2 regions of the Burkholderia gladioli genome follow, and region 2 is predicted to be linked to the other one. Evidence: riboswitches for the same ligand, from Rfam matches in the RefSeq annotation. Region 2 holds a riboswitch; the other holds the start of a gene.
The links. Region 2 has a riboswitch for cobalamin ahead of BM43_RS32945 (cobalamin biosynthesis protein). Riboswitches for the same ligand answer to the same signal wherever they lie in the genome.
Positions count from the first base shown of each region.

Region 1 (11,580 bases), 1.8 Mb from region 2:
CCTGCATCGAGCAGGATCTTCATCACCTGCGGGATGCCGCCCGCGCGATGCAGGTCGGTGGCCACGTAGCGGCCCGAGGGCTTCAGGTCGCAGATCACCGGCACGCGTCGGCGGATCCGCTCGAAGTCGTCGATGCTCCAGTCGATCTCGGCGGCGTGCGCGATGGCCAGGAAGTGCAGCACGGCATTGGTCGAGCCGCCGGTGGCCATGATCACCGACACGGCGTTCTCGATCGATTCGCGGGTGATGATGTCGCGCGGTTTCAGGTCCCGCTTGACGGCCTCCACCAGCACGCGCGCCGACTCGGCCGCGGAATCGACCTTCTCCTGGTCGGGATTGGCCATCGTCGAGGAATAGGGCAGCGCCATGCCGAGCGCCTCGAAGGACGAGCTCATGGTGTTGGCCGTGTACATGCCGCCGCAGGAGCCCGTCGAGGGGCAGGCATTGCGCTCGATGCCGTCGAAGTCCTCCTGCGACATGCGCCCGGCCGTGAACTCGCCGACCGCCTCGAAGGCCGAGACGATGGTCAGGTCCTGCCCCTTCCAGTTGCCCGGGCGGATCGTGCCGCCATACACGTAGATGCCCGGCACGTTCAGCCGCGCCAGCGCGATCATGCCGCCCGGCATGTTCTTGTCGCAGCCGCCCACCACCACCACGCCGTCCATCCACTGCCCCTGCACGCAGGTCTCGATGCAATCGGCGATCACCTCGCGCGAGACCAGCGAATACTTCATGCCCTCGGTGCCCATCGACATGCCGTCCGAGATGGTGGGCGTGCCAAAGATCTGCGGATTGGCGCCGGCCGCCTTGACGGCCTCGACCGCCGCGTCCGACAGGCGCTGCAGGCCGGCATTGCAGGGCGTGATGGTGGAGTGGCCGTTGGCGATGCCGATCATCGGCTTGTCGAAGTCCGCCTGCTGGTAGCCGAGTGCGTAGTACATCGAACGGTTCGGCGAGCGGGCCACGCCCTGCGTGATGTTTTTCGAGCGACGGTTGTAGGACATGGGGGACTCCATCCGGGTTGTGGACATCCGGCGCGCGCCAGGGCAGCCGTGGTCAGGCAAGCATGGGCTGTCCCTCGGCACCTGTCCAATATATTATTCGTGGCCAATTGAGTCGCTGAGGATATCAATCATGGCCGAACCGACCCCCGATCTGCGGCAATGGCGCTACTTCGTGGCGGTGGCCGAGGAGCGTCATTTCGGGCGCGCGGCGACGCGCCTGTCGATCACGCAGCCGCCGCTGTCGCAGGCGATCCGCGCGCTGGAGGCCGCGCTCGGCGTGCTGCTGTTCGTGCGCACCCAGCGCTCGGTGGAGTTGTCGGCGGTCGGCGCGGCCTTGCTGCCCGAGGTGCGGCGCCTGCTGGCGGCCGCCGACGCGCTGCCACCGCTGGCCACCAGCCTGGCGCGCGGCGAGGCCGGCACGCTCGCGCTGGCCTTCGTCTCGACCGCCGATTACGGCCTGCTGCCGGCGCTGCTGCGCGAGTTCGGGGCGCGCTACCCGCGCGTGCGCCTGCAGCTGACCGAGGCCACCAGCGACCTGCAGGTCGAGATGCTGGCCGAAGGCCGGATCGACGCCGGGCTGGTGATCGAGCCGCTGCCGCCCCGCCACGCGGCCGGCCTGTCCTATCTCGGCGTGGCGCGCGAGCCGCTGGTGGTGGCGATGCCCGAGGAGGCCGCGGTGCCGGGCGAGGACGGCCCGATCGGGCTCGAGCAACTGGCCGATCTGCCGCTGGTGATCTTCCCGCGTCGTCTGGCGCCCGGCTTTTATGACATCATTACGGGCTGCTATGGGGCGCGGGGCCTGACGCCGCGCATCGGCCAGGAGGCGATCCAGATGCAGACCATCGTCAGCCTCGTGTCGGCCGGCATGGGCGTCGCACTGGTGCCGCAATCGCTGCGTAACCTGCGTCGCACCGGTGTCGTCTACCGTGCGCTGGCGGGCGGCACGCCGATCGTCGAGACCGGCCTGGTCTGGCGCACCCGGGACGTCAGCCCGGTGCTGGCGGGCTTCATCGAGATCGTGCGGCGCGCCGCGCCGGCCTGATGCACGCGGCGCGAACGCGGGCGGGATCGCACCGTCAAACAGCAGGCGCGGCGCACGAACGCCGCGTCGATTCAGCAACCATCCACACCGACTCATGATCATTCACCCCAATTTCGATCCCGTCGCGATTCATCTCGGACCGTTGGCCGTGCGCTGGTACGGGCTCATGTATCTCGTCGGCTTCATCGCGGCGATCGTCGTCGGCCGCGTGCGGCTCAAGCTGCCGCATGTCGCCGCGCAAGGCTGGACCGCCAAGGACATCGACGACATGATGTTCTACGGCGTGCTCGGCGTGGTGCTGGGCGGGCGGCTCGGCTACGTGCTGTTCTACAAGGCCGGCTACTACTTCGCGCATCCGCTCGACATCTTCCGCGTCTGGGAAGGCGGGATGTCGTTCCACGGCGGCTTCCTCGGCGTGCTGGCCGCGATGGTGCTGTTCGCCTGGCAGCGCAAGCGCACCTGGCTGCAGGTGACGGACTTCATCGCGCCGATGGTGCCCACCGGCCTGGCCGCGGGCCGCTTCGGCAACTTCATCAACGGCGAGCTGTGGGGCCGCGTGACGAGCCCCGACGCGCCCTGGGCGATGCTGTTCCCCGGCGCCTCGCGCGACGACGCGATCTGGCTCGCGCATCATCCCGACCTCGCCGCGAAGTGGAACCTGAACGAGGTGTTCATGCAGTACCAGATGCTGCCGCGCCATCCCTCGCAGCTCTACGAGATCGCGCTGGAGGGCATCACGCTGTTCCTGCTGCTGTTCTTCTTCTCGCGCAAGGCGCGCCCGACCGGCGCGGTGTCGGCGCTGTTCCTGATCGGCTATGGCCTGGCGCGCTTCACGGTGGAATTCGCCCGCGAGCCCGACGATTTCCTCGGCCTGCTCGCGCTGGGCCTGTCGATGGGCCAGTGGCTGTCGCTGCCGATGATCATCGCCGGCGTGCTGATGATGCTGTGGGCCTATCGCAAGGGGCGTGTCGCGACGCCGGCATGAGTTCGCGCGGTCCTCGTCGAACGATGTGACACGACGATGTGAAAAAGGCCCGACCGGTGCAAGCCGGTCGGGCCTTTTGTCATCTCATGCCGCCACGCCGCTCGCGGGCGGCACGCGCATCGACGCGATTTACTTCATCTGCACCGAGCCGTTCACGTTGACGGTGACGGTCGACTTGCCGCCCTCGACGGCGATCGGCGCGGCGGCGGCCTTCGCCATCATCGGCGCGGCGTCCATCGCCATCATGCGCGGGTAGGGCTGCACGCTGCGGCCGCCGCCGACATTGACTTCGCGGATCGCGTAGCCGCTGTAGCCGAAGGCCTTGGCCGCCTCGGCGGCGCGGTTGCGGAATGACTGGATCGCTTCCGAGGTCAGCTTCTGCTCGGCCGCGCGCTGCGCTTCCGGCGACAGCGAGAACTCGACGTTGCCGACTTGCAGGGTGCTGGCGAGGTCACCCGCGAGCTTCGAGGCCGCGGTGAAATCGCGCGACTCCAGCACGATCTCGGTGCGGCCGCGCCAGGCGGCGATCTTGCCGTCGCGGTCGTTGCTCGGGTAGACCGAGAAGCCGCCGGTGCGCGCGGTCACGCCCGACACGCCGCGCGCGCGGGCCAGCGCGGCGTCGGCGCGGCGATTGAGCTCGGTCGTCAGGCTGCCCGGATCCTTCGCTTCCTGTTCGTAGAACAGCGTGATGTCGACCACATCCTGCGGCACGTCGGTGCTGGCCTGTGCCGACAGCGACAGCACGCCCGCAGGCTGGGGCGCGACTTGTGCCTGCACCGCGGGGATCACGGCGGCCAGGGCGAGGGCGAGTACGGCAGCGGATTTTTTCATCGTATGAGCTCCTGTTCTGTGCGCGGCCAGCGGCCCGTGCCACATCGTGCCGCGCGTCTTGTCGAGGCGATCGATGGAACCGGGGTTCCGCCGATCGCGCGAGCGTTAGGCCGATGAAAGGCGTGCCGAGTTCCGGCACCACACGCGCGATTTACCTTTGCTGACAGATCTCGCGGCGAGCCGGCCGGCACCTGCCTCACTTCATCAGCTTCTCGGTGATGAACTTCCATTCGGCGCGCGTGACCGGCGTGATCGAGAGCCGGTTGCCCCTGGCGAGCACGCGCATCTCGGCGAGCTCGTCGTGCTCGCGCAGCGCGGCCAGCGGAATCAAGGGGGTCTTCTTCACGAAGCGCACGTCCACCAGGCTCCAGCGCGGCTCTTCCCGCTTCGACTTCGGATCGTGATAGGGGCTGGCCGGATCGAACTGGGTCGGATCGGGATAGGGCGTCGACGAGACTTCGGCCAGGCCCGCGATGCCGGGCTCGGGACAGCTCGAGTGATAGAACAGCACGCCGTCGCCGATGCGCATGGTGTCGCGCATGAAATTGCGAGCCTGATAATTGCGCACGCCCGTCCAGGGCAGGGTGTGTTTCGGCGCGGCGGCGAGATCGTCGATGCTCGCCTCGTCCGGTTCGGATTTCATCAGCCAGAATTGCATGAGGGCGGTCCGCTGAAAGAAGGGGCAGGGAACGCGCGCGGCGGGAGCAGCGGCCGTCGCGACGACGCTTGCCGGGTGAGACGGGAATGCGATCGCCTAGCGTGCCTCGTGATCGCCGATCCAGGGCACGCGAGCCGTTTGAAGCACAAATCGAAGCACAAATGAAAACGGCATCGGAACTGGTCCGATGCCGTCGAATAGGTCCCCGCCTTGGCCGCTAGGCCGGCATCCTGAACCTGAGGTTCAGAATTGGTCGCAGTTAGCAGCACTTCGGGTACATCAGACAGAGTGACGCGCGCGCCCGTGCTACAAATTTCCGCAACCGTGCACATGGCATTGGTTCAAGGAATATATGACCTTGGCGAACCAGGCAGGGAAGCTGAGAGAACCTAGTGAATCCGATCTTGTGAAACGAATTCGCATGAACCGCTTACTTCGGTGCAGCCGCTGGCTTGTCCGCCGCGCCGCGCTGCTTACCGCGACTCGTGCTGGGCCAGTACCGCGCCGAGCTGTTCATTCATGTGGCGCATTGTACGCCGGATTTCTTCCGCGGGAAATGCCTCGCCGTGACGAACGCTCTGTTGCAGGCGAAGCAACTCCGAGGCGAGCGACAGCGCGGCCATCACCGCGATCCGATCGGTGCCGCGCACCGAGCTGTTGGCGCGGATCTTCGACATCTCGGCGTCGACGCGCGCGACCGCCTCGAGCAGGGCTGCTTCGGTTTCCGGCGAGCAGGCGAGGCGATAGGCCTGGCCGAGAATCGAGACTTCGATCTGCTTGCTGCTCATGCATGTTCTCCGTGGCTGGCCGCGTCGTCGCCGCCGTTGCCGGCAGCCTCGCCGCCGCCGAGCAGGTCGAGCTGGCTGTCGCCGTCGGCGGCCTGGCGCGTGCGCGGCAGCTTCTCGAGGATCGCGTTGAGCTTGATCTGCGCATCGTCGATCTTCGCCGACAGCGCATCGCGCTCGGCGACCAGGCCGTTGCGTTCGTCGCGCAACTGATCGAGCTCGACGCGCACGGCTTCGGCTTGCGCGCGCAATTGCGCGACTTGCTCCTCGAGCGCGAGCCGTTCCGTGTGATGGCGTTGGTTCAGCGCAATCAGGCGGCCAATGTTCTGGGATAGGGTTTCGAGTTCGTTGAGCATCTGCTGCGTCCTCTAAAGACCGGGCATTTTAGCGCGGAAAGCGCCTTGTACCGACTTTTGTAACGTATCCAGACGTAACCACCCCCCTTCTTGCCGCGAAGTGACACGGGAAATGCCGTTTTGCCGGCGTTGCGTGCGTCCGACGCGCGTTTCTTGACGCTGCCCGGGGGCGCTCCTACACTGGCGCCGCTTCGGTGCTCGCGCGCGGCCTCGACGAGGGCGCGCGCGGTTAAACGGGAAGCAGGGAGCAATGCCCGCGCGGCATGCCAACCTGCGCTGCCCCCGCAACGGTAAGCGACCGCGTCGATCGCGCTGGCGATCCTGGCGCAAGCCGCCCCTCGATGGCGGCCCTCACGCGAACGAGGGCCGCCGTGGCCACTGCGCGCCTGGTTCGCGCGGGAAGGCGGGGGTGGGCTGGTCGCCAGCCCGGATACCGGCCGAAGCGGGGAAGCGCGCGGCCTGCGCGCTTCCGGAGGCGGCGCTGCGGGGAGGCAGGGCCGCGCGAATCCACAGGATGTTCCCGATGTTCACCGCGTTTGTCCGCGCCGCCCTGCTCGCGGCTTGCGGGCTGCCTTGCCTGTCGCTCGCCCAGGTTGCGCAGGGCGCGTCCCGCGCGTCTGATATAGCCGCCGCCAGCGATGCCAGCGCCGCCAGCGATGCCACGGGCTCCGCCGCCGCGCCGTCCGTCGCGCGAAGCAGCGACCGCGCCGCCGTTGCGTCCACCGCCACGGCTTCATCCAGCGCCGCATCGTCCGCCGATCCCGCCGCGCCGGTCGCGCTCGACTCGGTGGTGGTGAGCGCGAGCCGCGGCGCGCAGAAGCTCGCCGACGCGCTGCCGCAAACCACCCTCTTCACGCGCGAGGACATCGAACACAGCAGCGCGTCCGATCTTCCTGGCCTGCTCGCGTTCGCACCCGGCGCGCAGATCGTGCGCAACGGCGGCCCCGGCTCGAACACCTCGCTGTTCCTGCGCGGCGCGCAGTCGAACCAGTCGCTGCTGCTGATCGACGGCGTGCGCGTCGATTCGGCCAGCCTCGGCGCCGCGCAACTGAGCCAGCTCACGCTCGAGCAGATCGACCACGTCGAGATCGTCAACGGCAACGTCTCCTCGCTGTACGGCTCGGGCGCGATCGGCGGCGTGGTGCAGGTGTTCACGCGCGACGGCGGCAATCATCCGCCGCGCTTCTATTTCTCGGCCGGCTACGGCAGCTATCACACGCAGTCGCAGCAGGCCGGCGTCTCGGGCCGGCTCGATGCGGACGGCAGCACCACCTTCTCGCTGTCGCTGTCGCGCGACAAGACCGACGGCTTCTCGGCGATCGACCCGGTGCAGCAGCCGGGCGCCAATCCGAACGCGAACGGCAACCTGAACGAGAGTCTCTCGGCCTCGCTCAAGCATCGTTTCGCGAACGGCTGGCGCGCGGGCCTCGACTACTTCCAGTCGAACGGCGAGAACAGCTACGACAACCCCTTCGGGCAGGCCACGACCGATCTCAACACGCTCTACAGCCGCGTGCAGCAGATCTCGGCGCACGCCGAGGGCAAGCTGACCGACTGGTGGACCACCCACCTGCGTGTGTCGAGCGGCAACGACCGCAGCCAGAGCTGGCTGAACGGCGCCTACACCGACCACTTCAACACCGACAACCGCCAGTACAGCTGGCAGAACGATTTCACGGTGGCGCGCGGCCAGGCCATCCAGGCCGGCTACGAGCGGCTCGACCAGGCCTTCGCTTCCGATGTCTACTCGGCGCCGCAGCGGCACGTGAATTCCGGCTGGCTCGGCTACACGGGCCGCTTCGGCAACAGCCAGGTGCAGGCCAACCTGCGGCGCGACCAGTATTCGGATTTCGGCGGCGCGAACAGCTACTATCTCGGCTACGGATACGACCTGGGCGAGCACTGGAAGGTCACGGCGAGCTATTCGGATGCGTTTCGCGCGCCGACCTTCAACGACCTGTACTACCCCGATGCCGGCAATCCCGCGCTGGTGCCCGAGCGCAGCCATTCGATCGAGGCCGCGCTGCAATATGCCTCGGACGCGCTGGGCGTGATGCGGCTGAGCCTGTTCCAGACGCGCTACGCGAACCTGATCCAGTACGAGCCCGATGCGTCGGGCCTGGTCTATACGGCGCAGAACGTCGGGCGCGCCAAGGTGCAGGGCATCGAGGGCTCGTGGCAGGGGCATCTGGGCAAGACCGACCTGCACGCCTCGGCGACCTTCCAGAACCCGGTCGACCAGAGCGGCGACCAGGACCTGCTGCGGCACGCGCGGCGCTTCGCGTCGTTCTCGGCCAGCCATCCGTTCGGCGGCTGGCGCGTCGGTGCCGAGTGGCTGCTGAGCGGCGCGCGCAGCGACAGCGCGCAGACGCTCGGCGGCTACGGCGTGGTGAACCTGACGGCGCGCTACGACATCACCAAGGCGTGGTACGTGAGCGCGCATCTCGACAACCTGCTCGACAAGGACTACCAGCTTGCCTACGGGTACAACACGCCGCGGCGCGGCGCCTACGTCACGATCGGCTGGCGCTAGCCATGACGTCGCGCACGGCGCAGGCATGAGCTTCGCGAGGAACCCCGCTTGAACACGTTCGCGCGCACGGCGAGCATGACGCGCGGCCGCGCCTGGGCGATCTGGGCCGCGCTCGCGCTGGCCGCCGCCCTGGTGCTGGTGGCCGCGCTGACGCTCGGCAGCGTGCCGATCCCGCCGCGACAGGTGCTGGGCGCGCTGTTCACGCCGGCCGGCGGCGATCCCCTGGCCGGCGAGATCGTGCGCACGCTGCGCCTGCCGCGCGCGCTGGCCGGCTTCGGCTGCGGTGCCCTGCTGGCGTTGGCGGGCGCGCTGCTGCAGGTGCTGCTGCGCAATCCGCTGGCCGAGCCCTATGTACTCGGCGTCTCGGGCGGCGCGGCCGGGTTCGCGCTGGCGGCCATGATCGCGGGCGCCGCCTGGTGGTGGGTCGATGCCGCCTCGTTCGCGGGCGCGCTGCTGTCGGTCGCGCTGGTGCTCGGCCTCGCGCATCGCTCGCTCAGGCTCGGCCCGGCGCGCGGCACTGTGCGCGATACCGTGCGCGAGGCCTCGCCGCGCCTGCTGCTCACCGGCGTGGTGGTGGCCGCCGGCTGGGGCGCGCTGATCACGCTGATGCTGTCGATCGCGCCCGACAGCCGCCTGCGCGGCATGGTGTTCTGGCTGGCCGGCGATCTCGGCAGCGCGGCGCCGCCCTGGTTCGCACTGGCCGCGCTGGCCTGCGCGCTGCTCGCGGCGCTGCCGGTCGCGCCGCAGCTGAACGTGCTGCTGCGCGGCGAGCTCGGCGCCGCCGCGCTGGGCGTGCCGGTCGCGCGGCTGCGGCTGCGTCTCTACCTGATCGCCTCGCTGGCTGCCGCGGCCTCGGTCACCACGGCCGGCACCATCGGCTTCATCGGCCTGGTGGTGCCGCACGGCTTGCGGCTCGCCTTCGGCAACGACCAGCGCATGCTGCTGCCGGCCGCGGCGCTCGCCGGCGGCACGGCGGTGATGGCGGCCGACCTGGTGGCGCGCACCGTGATCGCGCCAGCCCAATTGCCGGTCGGCGCGATGACGGCGCTGATCGGCGTGCCGGTGTTCCTGTGGATGCTGTTGCGCGGGCCGGGACGATGAGCGCGATGTCTTCCTCCCCGTCTTCCACGCCGGCTGGCGGCGACTGGCGCGTGCGCGAACTGCGGCTCGTGGCCGGCTCGCGGGTTTTGGTCGAGGCGCTGTCGCTGCGCTTCGCGCCGGGCGAGCTGTGGTGCATCGCCGGCCCCAACGGCGCCGGCAAGACCACGCTGATCTCGGTGCTGGCGGGTCTCGACGCCCCGGCGGCCGGGCAGGTCGAGGCCGACGGCCTGCCGCTTGCAAGCTGGCCGGCCGCGGCACTCGCGCGGCGTCGCGCGCTGATGCCGCAAGCCCAGCACGACGCCTTCGCGGCGAGCGTGTTCGATACCGTGCTTGCGCACCGCTTTCCGCACCTGGGCGGCTGGGGCTGGGAAGGCGAGGCCGACCGGCTCGCCGCGCGCGCCGCGCTGGCGGCGCTGGGCCTGGCCGAGTTCGCGGCGCGCGACGTGCTCACCTTGTCGGGCGGCGAGCGCCAGCGCGTGGCGCTGGCTGGCGTGCTGTGCCAGGACGCGCCGCTGCTGCTGCTCGACGAGCCGCTCGCGCACCTGGACCTGCAGCACCAGGCTGCCTGCCTGGACGCGCTGCTCGCCTGGTTGCGCGCCGCGCCGCGCACGGTGATTTTTTCGTGTCACGATCTGAACCTCGCACGGCGCTACGCCACGCACGCGCTGCTGCTCGACGGACGCGGCGGCGCGCTGGCCGGCCCGGCGCGCGAGGTGCTGTCGGCCGAGGCGGCGAGCGCCGCCTTCGGTTATCCACTGGTGCTGATCGAGCGCGACGGCCACGAGGCGCTGGTGCCGATGTGGCCCGCGCATGCCACGCCGCCGCTTTCTCGACCACCGCCGCGCTGAATCCTCTCCACCTGTCGACCCGCCCACCCGAGCCTGTGCGCCCGACGCGCCAGCCTCCAACCGAACCGAAGAACGCCGCATGAACCCGACCTATACCGTCCCGAAGCTCGAAGCGCTCGACGACACGCTGAGCGCCACGCTGCAGCACCTGATCGACACCAAGACCAAGCCGCCCGGCAGCCTCGGCAAGCTGGAAGCACTCGCCCTGCAACTGGGCCGGATCCAGCGCAGCACCCGGCCGCGCATCGAGCGGCCGGTGACGATCGTGTTCGCGGCCGACCACGGCATCGCGGCCGAGGGCGTGAGCCCTTATCCGCAGGCGGTCACCGCCCAGATGGTGGCGAACTTCCTGGCCGGCGGCGCGGCCATCAATGCCTTCTCGAAGCTGGCCGGCTGCGAGCTGGAGATCGTCGACGCGGGCGTGGCCACGCCGCTGCCGGCCTCGCCGCAGCTGATCGCGGTGCCGGTCGCGGCGGGCACGCGCAACTTCGCGCAGGAGCCGGCGATGAGCGAGGCGCAGCTGCACGCGGCGCTGGCGGCCGGTGCCGCGCGCGTCGCGCATCATGCGGCGCTCGGCACCACGGTGATCGGCTTCGGCGAGATGGGCATCGCCAATACCTCGGCCGCGGCCTGCCTGATGAGTCGCCTGGTCGGCCTGCCGCTGGCTGAGTGCGTGGGGCGCGGCACCGGCCTCGACGACCAGGGGCTGGCCCGCAAGCGCGCCGTGCTCGAGGCGGCGCTGGCGCGCCATTCCGAGGCACAGGCGCCGCTCGAGGTGCTGGCCACCTTCGGCGGCTTCGAGATCGCGATGATGACGGGCGCCTTCCTGGCGGCCGCGCAGGCGCGCATGGCGATCCTGGTTGACGGTTTCATCGCCAGCTCGGCGCTGCTGGTGGCCGCCGCGCTGCAGCCGGCGGTGCTCGACTACTGCGTGTTCTCGCATGTCTCCGACGAGAACGGCCATCGCCGCATGCTCCAGCATTTCGGCGCGGCGCCGCTGCTCGCGCTCGACCTGCGCCTGGGCGAGGGCACCGGCGCCGCGCTCGCGCTGCCGCTGCTGCGCGCGGCCACCGCTTTCCTCGACGAGATGGCCAGCTTCGAGGCGGCCGGCGTCGCGAACCGCGAAGATGCCTGAGCCGGGAATAGGCATGCGCTGGCGATCCGAATGCCGTTATTTCTTCGTCGCGCTGGGTTATTTCACGCGCGTGCCGGTGCCGCGGCGCATCGGCTACGCGGCCGGCGATCTCGATCAGGCGGCGCGTTATTTCCCGCTGGTCGGCGTCTGCGTGGGCGCGCTGGCCGCCGGCGTGTATCTGCTCGCCGCGCGCATCTGGCCGCCGGGCGTGGCGGTGCTGCTGTCGATGGCCGCCAGCCTGGTGGCCACCGGCGCGTTCCACGAGGACGGGCTCGCCGATAGCTGCGACGGCTTCGGCGGCG
Region 1 is NZ_CP009323.1:695,568-707,147, reverse strand. Features, by position in the region: gene ilvD (dihydroxy-acid dehydratase) at 1-1,004, opposite strand, end outside; gene BM43_RS20060 (LysR family transcriptional regulator) at 1,135-2,046, shown strand; gene lgt (prolipoprotein diacylglyceryl transferase) at 2,141-3,031, shown strand; gene BM43_RS20050 (SIMPL domain-containing protein) at 3,161-3,862, opposite strand; gene BM43_RS20045 (EVE domain-containing protein) at 4,059-4,520, opposite strand; RNA gene ssrS (6S RNA) at 4,719-4,900, opposite strand; gene BM43_RS20040 (cell division protein ZapA) at 4,994-5,308, opposite strand; gene BM43_RS20035 (hypothetical protein) at 5,305-5,661, opposite strand; cobalamin riboswitch at 5,837-6,117, shown strand; gene BM43_RS20030 (TonB-dependent receptor domain-containing protein) at 6,185-8,194, shown strand; gene BM43_RS20025 (FecCD family ABC transporter permease) at 8,270-9,295, shown strand; gene BM43_RS20020 (ABC transporter ATP-binding protein) at 9,301-10,143, shown strand; gene cobT (nicotinate-nucleotide--dimethylbenzimidazole phosphoribosyltransferase) at 10,223-11,278, shown strand; gene BM43_RS20010 (adenosylcobinamide-GDP ribazoletransferase) at 11,292-11,580, shown strand, end outside.
Region 1: linked by a shared signal. The riboswitch ahead of BM43_RS20030 (TonB-dependent receptor domain-containing protein) and the one ahead of BM43_RS32945 (cobalamin biosynthesis protein) in region 2 are both predicted to bind cobalamin.

Region 2 (11,580 bases):
GGCCCTCGATATCGCGCAGGTTGACGTCGTTGCCGAGCGTGGCGCCCACCGCCGCGCCGCGCGCATTGACGGCCAGCACCACCTCCGGCTCGGGATTGTTCCAGGTGGAGATCGGCAGCAGCCCGACCTCGCTCGCGAAACCGACCGCCGACATCGGCTGCGACTTGGTGAACACCTCGGCGTCGGGCCCGATGCCGACCTCCAGGTATTGCGACCAGACGCCCCGCGCCTGCAGCTCGCGCTTGAGCTTCATGGCCGCCTCGGAACCCGGCACGACCTGCGACAGGTCGGTGCCGATCGCGTGCTGGATGGTGGCGCGCACTTCCTCGGCGCGGCTCGCGTCGCCGGCCGCCTGCTCCTCGATCACGCGCTCGACCAGGCTGACCGCGAAGGTCACGCCACAGGCCTTGATGGCCTGCACGTCGCAAGGCGCGAGCAGGCGCAGCGCGGGCGACGCCCCGCCATCCAGCTGCGCGGCCAGCAGCTCGCGCGCCGAACCGAGCGATTCGCCCTCGGCCTGCCGGGCGAAGCCGGCCGGGTCCGCCTGGTCGAACAGGTCGGCCGTGGTCGGCGCCGCCGCCGTGATGTCGAACAGCTCGCCGCCGCGCACCACCACCACGCTGGGGCCCTCGAAGGCCGCGGTCTTGCGCCAGACGCGGCCCACCAGCAGCGCGTCGTCGAGATCGGCCGGCAACAGGGCGTCGATCGGGTGGGGGTGGGTCGAGGGGGTCGGGGCGTTCATCGATGTCTCCAGTTTGGGATGCGCACGATGCTACGAGCCCCCTGCCCGGCTGTCCAAGGGGCCGGCGTATAATCCAGCCCGCTGGACACATCGACCGGCGCCGCCGGCCGGCGCCCGCCAACCACGAGGCCGCGATGCCCGACAAACCGACCGACGTGCCCGCCATCGCGCGGGTCCACGACATCCTCGAGGCGCTCAAGACGAGCCGCCGCCCGACCTCCGCGAAGGACCTGCTGGCGCTGACCGGCATGCCGCGCAGCACGCTGTACCTGACGCTGGAGGCGCTGGAGCGGCGCCAGTGGCTGGTCAAGATCGGCGACGGCTACGCGATCGGCGTGGCCCTGTTCGAGATCGGCAGCACCTACCTGCTGGCCGACTTCACGCTCGACGCGTTCCGCCGCGAGGCCGCCTGGTTCGTGGCGAAGCACAACGAGGCGGTGCAGATGGCCGTGCTGGATCGCGCCGAGGTGGTCTACCTGGCGCGCGAGGATCCGTCGCGCGCGGTGCGGCTGGTTTCCGACATCGGCTCGCGGCTGCCGGCGCATTGCTCGGCGCTCGGCAAGGCGCTGCTCGCCAGCCTCGACGACGAAACCGTGCAGATGATCATGCCGGCGCGGCTGCGCGCGCTGACCGAGCATTCGCTCACGCGCCGCGCCGACCTGCTGGCCGCGCTGGCCGAGGTGCGCGAACGCGCCTACGCGATCGAGCGCGAGGAGGCCTGCACGGGGCTGGCCTGCCTGGCCGTGTTCGTGGGGGTGTCCTCGGCGGGCAAGCGGATCGCCGTCAGCACCAGCGTGCCGGTCGACCGGCTCACGCCGCAGCGCGAGACGCGGCTGCTGGTCGACCTGACCACGCTCGCGCAGCGCGTGGCACGCGGGCTGTGACGACGGGACCTTCGCCCTCGCGGCGGCCGCGCACCACGGACGAGGCCAGGGTCCGAAAGTCCGGGAAACGATGCCGCGGGATCGGGCGACTACCGTCCTTCCCCTTGTTCAACTTGATGGGGTGAGGTCGCAGCAAGCGTGGTGGAACTGTCAGGGGCCTTTCGGAAAGACCGTTAGTTGCGATCGATCCGGGAAATCAAATCCTCGGGCCGGCGGCACGAAGCCTCCCACCGGCGCGCCAGACGCTGCGCCCTGCCCAGCCGCACGGCGGCATCGTCGAAGTCGACGAGGTGGATCTCGTCGGCCTGGGCCGGCCGCGAAGGCATCTCGTCGGTGCGCATGTCGCTCAGCAGCCAGAGCGTGCGTGGCGCGCCGGGCCTGCGCCGCGCGATCCGCGCGAGCAGGGATTGCGCCATCGCGATGCCGGCCGACAAGGGCGTGCCGCCACCGCCCGCCACCGGTTCGAGCCAGCGCTCGTTCCACCAGCGCGGCACCGCCGGCCCGAAACGCCGCTCGGCGCCGCGCCCGCCGAAGCCGATCAGCGCCACCTCGGCACGCTCGCGCGCCGCCGCGTCGAACAGCGCGACCAGCAGGCCCTTGGCGAGCGCCAGGCGAGCGCCGTCGAGCATCGAGGCCGAACAGTCGAGCACGAAGCAGTGGAAGGCGCGCGGCTCGCCCGAGCGCGGCCGAAAGCGCAGATGCGCGGCCTCGAGCGGGCCGCCGCGCTTGGCGGCCAGCGTCGCCGGCCACGCGATGCGCGTGCCGGGCAGGCCCTGCCGGGCGGGAAGCTTGCCGTGCCGCCATCGAACCCCGCTGCCTGGCGCGGCGGGGGCAGTCGTTCGATGGCTCAGCGTTTTTTTGAGGGCAGCGGGATCACGCCCTTCACGGCCGTGAGGCCGGCCGGTACGGGCGGCAGGTAGCCCCAGTCGCCGTCCCGCGCGCCGCCGTCGCCGGCTGGCGCCTCGTCTCGCGCGATCGACGAGGCATCACCGCCGCGCGGCGGCGGGTTGGTGCCGCGAGCCGGCTGATCGGTTTGCCGCGACGCGGTTGGCGACGACGTGGGTGACGACGACTCGGCGGCGGCCGACGCCTGCGTGCGGCGATGGCGCAGCACGTCGGCGGCCACGCGTTCGACATGCGCGGCGCTCACCGCCGCCGCGCCCTCGAAGGCGGCCAGCGCCCGCGCGGCGCGCAACATCACCAGGTCGGCGCGCAGCCCGTCGACGGCCGCCTCGATGCAGAGCCGGGCAACCTGCTCGTGCACGCTGTCATCGACCTGCACGCTCGCCAGCGCCTCGCGCGCGCGGCCGATCCGTTCGGCCAGCGCGGCCAGTGCCCCGGCATGCCCGGCGCGAAAGCCCGCCGGATCGAGATCGAAGGCCAGCCGCGCCTTGACGATGCGCTGCCGCTCATCGATGTCGCGACAGTTCTCGAGTTCCACCATCAAGCCGAAGCGATCCAGCAACTGCGGACGCAACTCGCCCTCTTCCGGATTCATGGTGCCGACCAGCGCGAAGCGCGCCGCGTGCGTGTGCGAGATGCCGTCGCGCTCGACCGTGTTGACGCCGCTCGCGGCCGCGTCGAGCAGCACGTCGACCAGGCCGTCGGGCAGCAGGTTGATCTCGTCCACATAGAGCACACCCAGATGCGCGCGCGCCAGCAGCCCGGGCGAGAAACGCACGGCGTTCTCGCCGAGCGCGCCGGCCAGGTCCAGCGTGCCGGTCACGTGCTCGTCGGCGGCGCCCAGCGGCAGCGTCACGAAGCGGCCCCGCGGCAGCAGCTCGGCCAGCGCGCGCGCCGCCGTCGATTTCGCGGTGCCGCGCGGCCCGCTCACCAGCACGCCGCCGATCGAGGGATCGACGGCCACCAGCAGCAATGCCTGCTGCAGCGCGGCCTGGCCGATCAGCGCGGAAAACGGAAACGGCGGCAGGCCGCCGCTCGGGTCGTGCGGGTTCATCGCCGGGTTCCTTCCAGATGCTGTTCGACGGCGAGCAGGCGTGCCTCGAGCTGCTCGCGATAGGCGCCGGGTTGTTGCCAGAGGCCGCGCTGGATCGCTTCGAGCAGGCGCTCGCAGATGCCGTGCAGCGCATGCGGGTTGTGCCGCTCGAGGAAGTCGCGCGTGTCGGCGTCGTTGACGTAGGCGTCAGTGACCAGCGCGTATTGATGATCGGCCACCACGCGCGCGGTGGCGTCGTAGCCGTAGAGATAATCGACGGTGGCGGCCAGCTCGGCCGCGCCCTTGTAGCCGTGGCGCTTCACGCCGTCGATCCACTTCGGGTTGACCACACGCGAGCGGATCACGCGCGCGATCTCCTCGCCGAGCGTGTTCATGCGCGGCGTGTCGGGGCGGCTGTGGTCGCCGTGGTAGAGCGCCGGCTGGCGCCCCGACAGATGGCGGACCGCGACCGCCATGCCGCCCTGGAACTGGTAGTAGTCGTTGGAGTCGAGCAGGTCGTGCTCGCGGTTGTCCTGGTTCTGCACCACTGCGTCGATGCTCGCCAGCCGCGCGCCGAAGGCGTCCTGCGCGGCCTCGCCGGCACTGCCCTGCGCGTAGGCGTAGCCGCCCCAGGACTGGTAGGCCCGGGCCAGGTCGGCGTCGCTCTGCCAGTTGCGCTGGTCGATCAGCTCCTGCAGGCCGGCGCCGTAGCTGCCCGGCCGCGCGCCGAACACGCGCCAGCCGGCGCGGCGTCGCGCCTCCTCGGCGCTCGCGCCGCGCTCGACCAGGGCCGCCGCGTCGCGCCGCACGCGCTCGCGGATCGGGTTCAGGTGGGCCGGCTCGTCGAGCTCGGCGACCGCCTGCACGGCCGCGTCGAACAGGTGCATCAGGTTGGCGAAGGCGTCGCGGAAGAAGCCCGAGACGCGCAGCGTCACGTCGATGCGCGGGCGATCGAAGATCTCGATCGGCAGGATCTCGAAGTCGGTCACGCGGTGGCTGCCGTGCGCCCACTTCGGGCGCACGCCGATCAGCGCGAAGGCCTGGGCGATGTCGTCGCCGCCGGTGCGCATGGTGGCCGTGCCCCATACCGACAGGCCGACCGCGCGCGGATAGTCGCCATGCTCCTGCAGATGCCGCTCGACCAGTTGGTGCGCCGACTTCATGCCGAGCGACCAAGCCGCCTGGGTCGGCACGGCGCGCGTGTCGACCGAGTAGAAGTTGCGGCCGGTCGGCAGCACGTCGGGGCGGCCGCGCGAGGGCGAGCCGCTCGGCCCGGGCGGCACGAAACGGCCGTCGAGGCCGCGCAGCAGATGGCGCAACTCGTCGGCGCCGCAGGCGTCCAGGCGCGGCGCGAGATCGCGCGCGACGCGTTCGAGCACGGCCAGCGTGGCCGGCCAGCGCCCGGCTTCGGCGCGCAGGCGACGCAGCGCGAGCACGTCGGCCGCGTCGTCGGGCGCGTGCCGGGGGGCCAAGCCTTCGGCTACACGGTCGCCCTCGCCTTCGCCCTTATTGCCCTCACCCCTCCCGCCCTCGCCGGCCAGCCCCGCGACGAGCCGCTGCGCCAGCAGTTCGAGCCGCTCGCGGGTGTCGCCGGCATGCCGCCACGGCGTCGTGTCGACCTCGTTCAACTCGGCCGGGCGCGGCCCCTGCCAGGGCGCGGCCCAGTCGGCCGCGAGCGGATCGAAGCCGGCGCCGAGCCGGAGATCGCGCGCGAGCGCGGCGATCAGGCCGGCGTTCGCGCCGAGCCCGTCGCCGACCGGAAAACGCGCCAGCGCGAGTAGCGTGTCGCGGCGCTGGCGCGCCTCGGGCGAGCGGCCGAAGACATGCAGGCCGTCGCGGATCTGCGCTTCCTTCAGTTCGCAGAGCCAGGCGTCGACGCGCGTGAGCAGCGCGTCCTCGTCGTCGCGGCCGCTGGGCTCGGCCAGGCTCAGTTCCTCGTGCAGCCGGTGCTCGACGATGGTGTCGAGGATACTCCGGCGCAGCAGCTTGGCGCGGCGCGGATCGACCATCAGCGCGTCGTAGTATTCGTCGACCTGCCGCTCCAGGTCCTGCAGCGGGCCGTAGTTCTCGGCGCGCGTGAGCGGCGGCATCAGGTGGTCGACGATCACCGCCTGGGCGCGGCGCTTGGCCTGGCTGCCCTCGCCGGGATCGTTGACGATGAACGGGTACAGATGCGGCAGCGGCCCGAGGATCAGGTCGGGCCAGCAGGCCTCGGACAGCGCCACGCTCTTGCCCGGCAGCCATTCGAGATTGCCGTGCTTGCCGACGTGCACGATCGCGTCGATCGCGAATGCGTCGCGCAGCCAGAAGTAGAAGGCCAGATAAGCGTGCGGCGGCACGATCTCGGCATCGTGATAGCTCGCGTAGTCGTTCGCCTCGCGCGTGCGCGCCGGCTGGATCCCGACGAACACCTGCCCCGCGCGCCAGCCGGCGATCGGGAAACGTCCGTGGCGCAGCGTCGGGTCTTGCTCGGGCTCGCCCCAGCGCGCCTCGATCGCCTCGCGCGCGGCCGCCGGCAGCCGCGCGTAACGGCGCCGGTAGGCGTCCATCGCGAGGCTCTGGAAGGCCGGGCGGATCGCCTGCGAGGTCGGGTCGTTGGTCACGCCCTCGGTGAGCCGCGCGATCAGCGCGTCGCCCGTCTCGGGCAGCGCGCCGGCCAGCGTGTAGCCGGCTTCGCCCAGCGCGGCCAGGATGCCGAGCGCCGAGGCCGGCGTGTCGAGCCCCACGCCGTTGCCGATGCGTCCCTCGCTGGTCGGGTAGTTGGCCAGCACCAGCGCGAGCCGCTTGCCCGCGTTCGGCTCGGTGCGCAGCCGGCACCAGCGGCGGCTCAGCTCGGCGACGAAGGCGATGCGCTCCGCGTCGGGCTGGTAGCGCACCACGTCGACCTCGGTGTGCGGGCAGCGATAGGCCAGCCCCTTGAAGCTGACCGCGCGCGTGACGATGCGCCCGTCCACCTCGGGCAGCGCCACGTGCATGGCGATGTCGCGCGCGTGCAGGCCCTGGGGATCGGCGAGCCAGGCCTCGCGGTTGCCGCCCGAGAGGATCACCTGCAGCACCGGCGCGTCGCCGGCCAGCTCGACGGCCGAGGGCGCGTCGATCGCGCCGGCCGCGAAGGCGGTGGTGTTGAGCACCAGCGCGACGCGCTCCGAGGCGACCAGCCGCGCGATCACCTCGCGGCTCGCGGCGTCCTTCAGCGAGGTGACGGCGATCGGCAGCGGGTTGAGCCCCTCGCGCTCGAGCGCCTCGATCAGCGCGTCGAACACGGCCGTGTTGGCGGCCTGCCAGTGCGCCTTGTAGAACAGGATCGCGACCACCGGCGCGCCGCTCGTCCAGCGCGCGTGCCAGTCTTCCACCACGGCCGGCTCGTGCATCGGGTGATAGAGCGCGGCGGCCGGCAGCGGACGCGGCGGCGACGGCGCCTCGCCGACGCCGAGCGCATGGAAGGCGATGCTGCGCAACAGCGCCTGCGCGTTCCAGGCGCCGCCCTCGCGCAGGTAGCGCCACCACTGCCGACACAGCGCCGGGTCGACGGTGCTCCTGGCGACCAGGTTCGGATCTTCCTGCAGGTCGCCGGAAAACATCGCCAACTGCTGGCCGCGCCGTTCGGCCAGCGCGACCGCCTGCTCGATCCCGTAAGGCCAGTAGGCCTCGCCGCCGAGATGGTCGATCACCACCACGCTGGCGTGCTGCAGCACGTCGTCGATATAGAAGTCGACCGAGGCGGGCTGGCGCAGGAAGCTGACGTTGGCCAGCCGCAGGCTCGGGAAACCCTCGCCGAGCAGCGGCACCGCGCTGGCGAGCAGGGACAGCGTGGTGTCCGCCGAGCTGAGGATCACGATCTCGGCGGGACGCTGGTCGATGCGGATCACGCCCTGCGTGTCGTCGACGAAACCGCCCGGCGTGGTGCGCAGCAGATGCATCGGGAGCCTTCGCGCCTCAGGCCGCTTGCACGGCGTCGCCGAGCGCGGCGAGGAAGGCCGCCTGCAGCGCGGCCGCGTCGAGGTCCTCGCCGATCAGCACGAAACGGCTGGTGGCGCCGTCCGCCTCGGTGAGGCGCCGGTCGAAGTAGCTGTCGAAGCGCCCGCCCACGCCCTGGATCACCAGCCGCATCGGCGTGGCCGGCAGCGCCGCGAAACCCTTCACGCGGTAGATCGTGTGCGCATCGACCAGCGCGCGCAGCGCGGCGATGGTCGCCTCGCGCGAGCTCACGCGCGCCTCGACCACCACCGAATCGAATTCGTCGTGGTGATGGTCGGCATCCTCGGCCGAGCCGTGATGATCGTGACGCAGGTGGATGGTTTCCTCGGAGGCCGCGTTCAGGCCGATCAGGGTGGCCAGGTCGAGCTCGCCGCGCTGCGCGCGCACGATCTTCACGTGCGCCGGGATTTCCTCGCGGATCGTCGTCTCCACCGCGGCGAACTGCGCCGCGTCCAGCAGGTCGGTCTTGTTGACGATCACCAGGTCGGCCGAGGAAAGCTGGTCGGCGAACAGTTCGTGCAGCGGCGATTCGTGGTCGAGGTTCGGATCGGCGCGGCGCTGCGCGTCCACCGCCTGCACGTCCTCGGCGAACTGGCCGGCCGCGGCGGCCGGGCCGTCGACCACCGTGATCACGGCATCGCAGGTGAAGCTGTTCTTGATCGACGGCCAGTTGAAGGCCTGCACCAGCGGCTTGGGCAGCGCCAGGCCGGAGGTCTCGATCAGCACGTGGTCGATCTGCTCGCGGCGCTCCACCAGCGCCTCCATCACCGGGTAGAACTCCTCCTGCACCGTGCAGCACAGGCAGCCGTTGGCCAGTTCGTAGAGCTGGCCGGCCGCTTGCGCGCCTTCCTCGCAGCCGATGCCGCAACCCTTCAGGATCTCGCCGTCGATGCCGAGCTCGCCGAATTCGTTGACGATCACCGCGATCCGGCGGCCCGAGGCATTTTCGAGGATGTGGCGCAGCAAGGTGGTCTTGCCGCTGCCGAGGAAGCCCGTGACGACGGTCACGGGGATTTTGCGCATTTGCATGGAATTCGCCTGTCGGTGAGTCGGTGGATGATGCCATCGCGGCGTCGGCACGACGCGCGGGCGGCCTGCCGGTCGTCATGCCGGCCGCCCGGGGACGACGATCATCGACGATGGACTGGCCGGCCGACGCGCCCAGGGCGCGGCCGCGAGGCTGCACGGGAACCCGCGCCGCCACCCGCGACGCTTCCCTGCGGATTCGCCGCCGCGCGCCGCAGGGCCTGGCCCGGGGCTCGCGCACGACTGGCGCTTCCGTGGTTCTGGCCGGTATCCGGGCTGGCGACAGCGCCGCTTCGCCTTCCCGGACGCGTCTCGCGTCCAGTGGCCGGGCCGCGCGCCCGAGCGACTCGGGGCGCGGTGAAGCGGGGCTCGCATCGCTTGCGCGATGCATGCGCTTACCGTTGCGGGGGCAGCACAGGTTGAGATCGTCCGCGGCGCGGCGAGCTTCCCTGTTTCCCGTTCAACTGCGTGCCAAGAGAATCCGCACGCGAGCACCAAAACGCGTGCGAGTGTAGGCGCGGCGTCCAGACGCGTCAAGGCGGCGCGGCCGGCCGCGGCGCGCGATGGGGCGCGCTCGGCGCCGCCGCTCTTTTTGTGCGCCCGCGCCACCGACGCGCCTGCCCGGCAAGCCCCGGCGAGCGCCCTTCCGGCCCCGTCCGCTGTGCTATCGTATGCGCGCGTTCGGTGCCCGCAGTCGCATTCGCGACTGCGGTTAAACGGGAAACAGGGAGCGGCGCGCCGCCAGCCTGTGCTGTCCCCGCAACGGTACGCCGCCGGCGAATCGCGCAAGCGCGACGCGCAGGCCGACTCGAGCCACTGCCGATCGCGGCGGGAAGGCGTCGGCATGACAGGCGGCCAGCCCGGATACCGGCCGACGCAGACGGCGAGCCCGGCTCGCCGGACATGGCACCCGCGTGGGACGGGCGCCATGCGAAATCCGCATCGAGGCACGAAGCGTCGTCGACACCGTGGTTCGCCGTTTTTTTGCCCGCTCGTGTGCCCGTTTGCTTGCACGTTTGTTCGCTCGTTCACCACTCGTCCGCCCAGCATGACCTGCATCGCTCCGGATCGCATCGCCGCGCCGCGCATCGTCGTCGGGGTGGGCTGCCGCGCCGGCAAGTCGCCCGAGGCGATCGAGGCCGCCATCGCCGCCGCGCTCGCGCGCCGACCCGGCCTCGCGCTGGCCGATATCGCCCGCGTCGCGACGCTCGACGCCAAGGCCGCCGAACCGGGCCTGGTGGCCTGCTGCGCGCGCCATGGCTGGCCGCTGGTGGCGATCGCGCGCGAAGCCATCGCCCCCGATGCGCCGCCGGGGGATGGCACGGCCCCGAGCTCGGCCGCCTTCGCGCGCTTCGGCGTCGAGGGCGTGTGCGAGCCCTGCGCGCTGGCTGCCGCGCCGCACGGCCGGTTGCTGGTGCCGAAGACGATCGTCGACGGCGTGACCGTGGCGATCGCCGGGCCCGCCTGAACGCGCGATCATGCCGCCGCCCTGCCCGATGCCCCGATATTTTCCTGCCCGCTTTCCCGTATCCCGAGGACTTCCGACCCGATGAAAACCGATCCCGAATCGCATCAGCGCATGACCGAACGCCGCCGCGCCGGCCATGAAAAGAAACAGGCCGCGGCGACCGTCGAGAAGGGCCTGCTGATCGTCAACACCGGCAACGGCAAGGGCAAGAGCACGGCCGCCTTCGGCATGGCGGTGCGCGTGCTCGGCCACGGCATGAAGCTGGGCGTGGTGCAGTTCATCAAGGGTGCGCTGCACACGGCCGAGCGCGACCTGCTCAACACCTTCGCGGACTGCGATTTCGTGACGATGGGCGACGGCTACACCTGGAACACGCAGGATCGCGAGGCCGATATCGCGACCGCGCGCAAGGGCTGGGACGAGGCGCGCCGGATGATCGAGAGCGGCGACTACCAGATGGTGATCCTCGACGAGCTGAACACGGTGCTGAAGTACGACTACCTGCCACTCGACGAGGTGCTGGCCGTGCTGGCCGCGCGCCCGGCGGCGCTGCACGTGGTGGTGACGGGGCGTCATGCGCCCGACGCGCTGGTGGAGGCCGCCGACCTGGTGACCGAGATGCGGCTGGTCAAGCACCCGTATCGCGAGCAGGGCGTAAAGGCCCAGCGCGGCGTGGAGTTCTGAGCGTGTCCGCAGGCGTGCTGCGCTGCCCGGCGCTGCTGATCGGCGCGAGCGGCTCCGGCCAGGGCAAGACCTCGATCACCGCGGGGCTGGCGCGGCTGCATCGGCGGCTCGGCCGGCGCGTGCGCGTGTTCAAGACCGGCCCGGACTTCCTCGATCCGATGATCCTCGCGCGCGCCAGCGGCGCCGAGGTGCATTCGCTCGATCTCGGCATGGTCGGCGAGGACGGCTGCCGCGCGCTGCTGGCGCAGGCCGCCGCCGAGGCCGACCTGATCCTGATCGAGGGCGTGATGGGCCTGTTCGACGGCACGCCGAGCAGCGCCGACCTGGCCTGCCGCTTCGGCGTGCCGGTGGCCGCGGTGATCTCGGGGAAATCGGTGGCGCAGACTTTCGGCGCGCTGGCCTTCGGGCTCGCGCGTTTCCGGCCGGGGCTGCCCTTCCATGGCGTGCTGGCCAATCGGGTCGGCTCCGAGCGGCATGCCGCGCTGCTGCGCGCCTCGATGCCCGAGGACATCCGCTGGCTCGGCCATCTGCCGGCCGACCCCGGCATCGCGCTGCCGGAACGGCATCTCGGCCTGCACCAGGCCGCGGACATCGCCGACCTCGACGCGCGGCTCGAACGCGCGGCCGATGCCATGGCGCGGACCTCGCTGGCCGAGTTGCCACCGGAAGTGGCATTCGCGTCGCCCGCGCAGCCAGCGCCCTTGCCGCGCTGGCTGGAGGGCCTGCGAGTGGCGGTGGCGCGCGATGCGGCCTTCTCCTTCCTCTACCCGGCCAACCTGGCGCTGCTCGAAGCACTCGGCGCCAGCCTGGACTTTTTCTCGCCGCTGGCCGACGAGGCCTTGCCCGATTGCGACGCGCTGTA
Region 2 is NZ_CP009323.1:3,548,272-3,559,851, reverse strand. Features, by position in the region: gene BM43_RS32975 (fumarylacetoacetate hydrolase family protein) at 1-742, opposite strand, end outside; gene BM43_RS32970 (IclR family transcriptional regulator) at 877-1,626, shown strand; gene BM43_RS32965 (vWA domain-containing protein) at 1,800-2,396, opposite strand; gene BM43_RS32960 (magnesium chelatase ATPase subunit I) at 2,474-3,583, opposite strand; gene cobN (cobaltochelatase subunit CobN) at 3,580-7,482, opposite strand; gene cobW (cobalamin biosynthesis protein CobW) at 7,499-8,569, opposite strand; cobalamin riboswitch at 8,812-9,080, opposite strand; cobalamin riboswitch at 9,231-9,456, shown strand; gene BM43_RS32945 (cobalamin biosynthesis protein) at 9,615-10,034, shown strand; gene cobO (cob(I)yrinic acid a,c-diamide adenosyltransferase) at 10,116-10,718, shown strand; gene BM43_RS32935 (cobyrinic acid a,c-diamide synthase CobB) at 10,733-11,580, shown strand, end outside.